Linked DNA regions of Phyllobacterium zundukense. The protein of the gene in region 1 interacts with the protein of each later gene in a pairwise test. Links are inferred from orthologs where the notes say so. Each region holds a gene or a part of one and is shown on either strand. Other genes may lie near its edges.

What was found. Proteins that work in one complex are often made in the same cells at the same time.
Region 2: the proteins of rplI (region 1) and lon interact in binary tests that used the Escherichia coli proteins (3 or more experiments, as listed by UniProt). The link is inferred for Phyllobacterium zundukense from one-to-one orthologs.

Annotation. Positions count from the first base shown.
Region 1 is NZ_CP104973.1:3,532,877-3,536,236, reverse strand. What follows is about bases 25-2,996. They hold rplI (50S ribosomal protein L9), read right to left. Parts: upstream 1,810-2,996; coding sequence 1,240-1,809; downstream 25-1,239. Other genes in these bases: rpsR (30S ribosomal protein S18), read right to left, coding at 2,950-2,996; N8E88_RS29755 (DUF2232 domain-containing protein), read right to left, coding at 1,836-2,807. Outside these bases: more of rpsR, read right to left, coding at 2,997-3,198; rpsF (30S ribosomal protein S6), read right to left, coding at 3,198-3,360.
Region 2 is NZ_CP104973.1:3,359,655-3,363,090, forward strand. What follows is about bases 47-3,094. They hold lon (endopeptidase La), read right to left. Parts: upstream 2,757-3,094; coding sequence 336-2,756; downstream 47-335. Other genes in these bases: clpX (ATP-dependent Clp protease ATP-binding subunit ClpX), read right to left, coding at 3,086-3,094. Outside these bases: more of clpX, read right to left, coding at 3,095-3,436.

The DNA.
Region 1 (3,360 bases):
CGCCTTGGCCTTCTCGCGATCTCGCCATGAATCGTTCGCGCCAGATACGCAGGGTGTCCGCGTAGTGCAGCCGGAGAATCTCGATATCGGTGACAACGAGACCAGCCTTTTCGATGTGCGGCAGCACTTCCGAGAGTGCCGGAATATAACCGCCCGGGAATATGTATTTCTGGATGAAGGCGTTCGTATAGGAGGGGCCATCCGAGCGGCCGATGGAATGCAGGAGGAATACACCGTCCTTCTTCAAAAGCCGTGCGGTATGCTGGAAATATTCCGGGAAGTGCCCGATACCGACATGTTCGAACATGCCGACCGACACGATGCGGTCGAAGCTCTCTTCGATCGTTCTATAGTCCTGAAGGGTGAATTGCGCTTTTCCCGTCAGGCCTTCTTCGAATGCGCGCTTGTTGGCGATACCGAATTGCTCTTGCGACAGCGTTACACCGGTCACATTGGCTTCGAGGTGCTTGGCGAGGTAGATTCCGAGTCCGCCCCAGCCGCAACCAATATCGAGCGTCTTGTGCCCCTTTTTCAACAGCAGTTTCGCTGCGATGTGACGCTTCTTCGCCAGTTGTGCTTCTTCCAGCGTTGCATCCGGCCGTTCGAAGTAGGCACAGGAATATTGCATGTCCGTATCGAGGAACAACCTGTAGAGGTCTTCAGACAGGTCATAGTGGCGCTGGACGTTGCTGGAAGCGCGAGTCAGCGTATTCATCTGATGCAGGCGGCGGGTGGCACGGCGTATGCCTTCGATCGCCAACATCCAGGGTTCCTTGGCGACAGTCGCCCCGGTATTCTCGAAAATGATCTTCAGGACGTCATAAATATCGCCTTCGAGAACGTCGATATCGCCGTTCATATAGGCTTCCGGGAAGTGTAGCGATGGGTCGAAAGCGATCTTTCGTTCGGCCGCTGCGCTGTTGATGCGAAAGGCGAATTGCTCTCCGGTTCCATCACCGAAGGTTTGAGATTTACCGGAAGAGTCTGTGATAACCAAAGTGCCAGTGTAGATCATCCGCGAGAGCGCGGCTTTTAGTATGGCATTCATGAACAATCTCCATCATTGACGATAGAGCTCGGCCATTAGCAGGCTCGAGGTGAGCCGTGGTCGGGCGTGGTAAGACAAACAAATCTAATCGTTTTTTTGTTCCTGAAAAGCAAAAAAATACCCGGCACTGCTGCCGGGTACTTTCAAAATGTTGATGAGATCATTCGAAAGAATGATCTATCGAAGAAAGATCAGGCGTTTTCTTCGCCTTCTTCGTCCTCGTCGAAGAATTCGTCCGCAAGCGGAACTTCTTCGATACCGTAGATCGCCTCGGCGGAGGTAAGATCTTCGCCCTTTACCTGACGCTCGGCTTCATCTGCAGTACGAGCAATGTTGATCGTGACCGTTGCTTCAACTTCCGGATGAAGTGTCAGCACGATCTTGTGCAGGCCAATGGTCTTGATCGGCGTGTTCAGTTCAACCTGGTTGCGGTTGATCGAGAAGCCTTCAGCGGTGATCAGATCAGCGATATCGCGTGTCGAAACTGAACCGTAGAGCTGACCGGTTTCACCTGCCGAACGAACGGCGATGAACGACTTGCCGTCGAGCTTTTCGGAGATCGCCTGTGCTTCAGTCTTGCGTTCGAGATTGCGTGCTTCGAGCTGCGCGCGCTGACCTTCGAACTTCTTCTTGTTGGCTTCGTTGGCACGAAGAGCCTTGCCCTGTGGCAACAGGAAATTACGGGCAAAGCCGTCCTTTACCTTGACTGTTTCGCCCATCTGGCCGAGGCGGCTGATACGTTCGAGAAGAATGACTTCCATTTGAATTATCCTTGTCTGTTCTAATGTTAGTTGTCGTTGTTAGGTGGTGTTGTATTCGCAGCCTTCGAAACCGGGGCGTTGCGCGACGTGTCGAACAAACCGGCAAGAAGGAAGAGGAAAAGCACAAAGGCGAAAAGCACAACCGCGAGGTAAGCGAACCATAGTGCCACTGGGCGCCACGCTGCGCCGCGCGTCCTTGCATGCAGTATGGCGAAACCCGCCATCGTGAAACCGGCACCGAGTGCGCCGGCAATCGCGGTTGCGGCATAGCCGATGCCGCCCGGCAGGAAGCAGGCAGCGCAAGCGATGGCGAAGACGATAAGCGCGGCGCGGGGCATGCGCAGCGCCCGCGGCCAATCGTCATGCGGTCGGCGTAGTTTGCCGGAAGCGGCCGTCAACCGCAGCGCCAGATAAAGATTGGCGACGATTATCGTCACCCATATGGCAGGCTGCAGAGCGGGCAGTACACGCACGACAAACAGTGCCATGCTCTGCGCAACGTCGGCATTTGCGGCAAGTTCAGGGTTGCTCGCGGCAAGCTGCTGCCCCAGTGATTTCGCCAGTTCGGCCGCGAGTTCATCGCCAAAACCGACGAGCATGCCGATTGCGATGAAACTGGCTGCCACAATCAGCGCTAGGCGCAGCAGAGTATCGGCGAGCGGATACCAGACCATGACGTCCTTCGGTCCACCGATTTCATCGGCAGGGCGCGCTAGGCCGGTAAAGTACGATGCAGCGGCAGCAGGGAGCGCAGTGATCAGGACAACGATAAGGGCCGCCATTGGCGCGGCAAGCACGGAGACGGCGACAGCCATGGAAAGTGCGGCAATCAATCCGGCGGCCGTACCCCAGCCGAGAGCGGCCACAAAAATAGGCAGCGGTGAAAACAGCAGGAGCGCCATGGCGAGGGTCGATTGCGTGATAACGCCAACCGAAAGCAGTGCAGCGGCAAAGCCCGCTAGCACACCTACGCCAATATCTTTTGCAGTCAGTTTCATTTCACTCGCTGTCCTGCTTGTTTCAGCAGTTAGAGGCGGTCCTTAGACCACTACCTCAACTCGGGTTTTCTGAATCACCAGACCCGCGCCCATCGCGGATGGTGGAATGAGGCGGAGGGTCGAAACCCACCGCCTCAGTTTATTATTTTACAACGTATGGCAGCAGGCCGAGGAAACGGGCACGCTTGATCGCCTGTGCGAGTTCGCGCTGCTTCTTCTGGCTGACAGCCGTGATACGGGAAGGAACGATCTTGCCACGCTCAGAAATGTAGCGCGACAGGAGTTTTACGTCCTTGTAGTCGATCTTCGGCGCATTGGCACCCGAGAACGGGCAGGTCTTGCGGCGGCGATGGAACGGACGGCGGGTCGGGATCTGATTGATATCAACCATTATTCTGCTCCTTCACCGGCTTCGTCACGCGGACGGCGTGGACGGCGCGGACGGTCGTCGTCGCGGCCACCGAACTTGTTGTCGTCGCGGTCGCGGCGATCGTCACGGCGAGCGAGCATGGCCGACTGGCCTTCCTCGTGTTCGTCAACGCGGATCGTCATG
Region 2 (3,436 bases), 170 kb from region 1 along the record:
CTGGAGAGGAAAGATGCGATTGTGAAAAACTCATCCGACAAATCATAAAAGTGTCGCATCCCCTCTTGCCAATATCGGCGGAAACGCATAAACGCTCCGGAACGCACCCTTTGCGAAGGGCGATTAGCTCAGTTGGTAGAGCGCTTCGTTTACACCGAAGATGTCGGGAGTTCGAGTCTCTCATCGCCCACCATTCCCTCATCAATATACATTTTGATTTCCGACGCGCAGGCTCGCCACCATAAGCATGGTGCCGCGTGGGCGCATCATCAGCGCACTGGTACAGATCAAAAAGGCCGGGCAATTTCTTGCCCGGCCTTTTCCTTCAACGCTGTTCAATGAGCGATCTGAGCGCCTGCTTCATCCTCGACGGCCGAAGATGGCACGTGGGCCGGTTCGGTCCATTCGATTGGCTCCGGCTGGCGCACCAGTGCGTGCTTGAGCACCTCATTGGCGTGGCTGACTGGAATGATCTCAAGGCCGTTCTTCACATTGTCCGGAATCTCCACCAGATCCTTGGCGTTTTCTTCCGGGATTAGAACCGTCTTGATGCCACCGCGCAGTGCGGCGAGCAGCTTCTCCTTCAGACCACCGATGGGCAGCACCCTACCCCGCAGCGTGATCTCGCCTGTCATGGCGATATCCTTGCGGACCGGAATGCCCGTCAGTATCGAGACGATGGCTGTGACCATCGCAACGCCGGCTGATGGACCATCCTTGGGCGTCGCACCTTCCGGCACGTGCACGTGAATGTCGCGACGATCGAACAGTGGCGGCTCGACGCCGAAATCGATAGCACGCGAGCGGACATAGGATGCCGCTGCGGAGATCGATTCCTTCATCACGTCGCGCAGATTGCCTGTTACCGTCATGCGACCCTTGCCGGGCATCATGACGCCTTCAATGGTCAGCAACTCGCCACCCACTTCGGTCCAGGCGAGGCCCGTGACAACGCCAACCTGGTCTTCGCCATCGATCTGTCCAAATCGGAATTTCTCAACCCCGAGATATTCATCGATGTTTGCATCCGTGACCTTCACCGACTTCTTCTGAGTCTTCATGATTTCGGTGACGGCCTTGCGAGCCAGCTTCATCAATTCACGCTCGAGGTTACGAACACCGGCCTCTCGCGTATAGTTGCGAATGATGGCGCGGATAGCATCCTCGGATACAGAGAACTCCTTCGGCTGCAACGCATGATCGCGGATGGCCTTTGGCAACAGGTGCCGCTTGGCGATTTCCAGCTTCTCATCTTCCGTGTAACCGGCAATACGAATGATCTCCATGCGGTCCATCAAGGGACTAGGGATATTCAGCGTATTGGCTGTCGTCACGAACATCACATTCGAGAGGTCGTACTCGACCTCGAGATAGTGATCCATGAACGTGGAGTTCTGTTCCGGATCGAGCACCTCCAGCAGAGCTGATGACGGATCGCCGCGGAAGTCCTGGCCCATCTTGTCGATCTCATCGAGCAGGAAGAGCGGATTCGACTTCTTCGCCTTCTTCATCGACTGAATGACCTTGCCGGGCATCGAACCGATATAGGTCCGGCGATGACCGCGGATCTCGGCCTCGTCACGCACGCCGCCAAGCGACATGCGAATGTATTCGCGGCCGGTAGCCTTGGCGATCGAACGGGCGAGCGACGTCTTGCCGACACCGGGAGGACCAACGAGGCAGAGGATCGGGCCTTTGATCTTGGTCGACCGGGCCTGCACCGCCAGATATTCGACAATGCGGTCCTTGACCTTGTCCAGGCCGTAGTGCTCGGTATCCAGAACTTCGTCAGCGAGATTCAGATCGTTCTTGATCTTCGACTTTTTGCCCCACGGAATGGACAGCAGCCAGTCGAGATAGTTGCGAACGACAGTCGCCTCGGCGGACATCGGGCTCATCTGGCGCAGCTTCTTCAGCTCCGCATTGGCCTTTTCGCGCGCTTCCTTCGACAGCTTCGTCTTCTTGATGCGGTCTTCCAGTTCGGCGGACTCGTCGCGGCCATCTTCGCCATCGCCAAGTTCCTTCTGGATCGCCTTCATCTGTTCATTCAGATAATATTCGCGCTGCGTCTTCTCCATCTGGCGCTTGACGCGCGAGCGGATACGCTTTTCGACCTGAAGAACGGAGATTTCCGACTCCATGAAGGACATGGCCTTCTCCAACCGCGCACGCACGGAAAGGATCGACAACATATCCTGTTTCTCAGGAATCTTGATCGCGAGATGCGACGCGACTGTATCGGCCAGCTTGGAATAATCCTCTATCTGTCCGGCGGCGCCGACAACTTCAGGCGAAATCTTCTTGTTCAGTTTTACGTAGTTTTCAAAATCCGACACGACCGAACGGGCCAGTGCCTCGATCTCGACCGGATCTTCTTCCGGTTCTGTTAGCGTCACGGCAGAGGCTTCGTGATAATCTTCGCGTTCGCTGAAACCGGTGATCTCAGCGCGGGCGATACCTTCAACCAACACCTTGACCGTACCATCCGGCAATTTCAGCAATTGCAGGACGTTGGCAATAGTGCCGACTGTATAGATCGCGTCAGCCTGTGGATCGTCGTCCGCAGCGTTCTTCTGTGTGGCAAGCAGGATTTGCTTGTCGACGCCCATAACTTCCTCAAGCGCGCGAATGGATTTTTCACGGCCAACGAAGAGTGGAACGATCATGTGGGGGAAGACAACAATATCGCGCAACGGCAGAACGGCATAAAGCCCGCTCTCGCCACCCGCCGGTGTCTTCTTGCTTGCAACCGTCATTTTATGTCCTTTCTCAGGCCAATCGGCCAGATCGCCACGTCCGGGTACCCTTTAAGCTGCATGGCCAAATCCAAAGATCCATTTTGGGGGCGCATGCATTGAGCGGCGTACTACCAGTTATGCAGCTTAACACTTACTTGGAGTGGAAGTCCGCTTGTTTCAAGCACCCATACTCCAAGCTCATTCACAGAATCGTAATCTATCCTGCGCTCACGACAGTCCGAGTGCAATCGCTTGCAATGCCATGCACAGAATTCGACCCTAATACAAAACAGAAAAGCTCCGCGAGACGCGGAGCCTTGCCGTTACAGTGCCCTATTTCCGATGCCCTACGCGGAAACATTGCCTTTTTCTTCCTTACGCTCGGCATAGATATACAGAGGCCTCGAGCTGCCTTCCACGACGTCACCGGAGATCACCACCTCCTGGACGCCGTCAAGCGTTGGCAACTCATACATCGTGTCGAGAAGAATCTTCTCCATGATCGATCGCAGTCCCCGCGCACCGGTCTTTCGAGCAATCGCCCGCTTGGCAATGGCCTTCAACGCATCCTCATGGAACGTCAACTCGACGTTTTCCATGTCGAACAAGCGCTGATACTGCTTGACCAGAGCGTTCTTCGGTTCGGATAGAATCTGCACCAGCGCGACCTCATCGAGATCCTCGAGTGTCGCGATCAC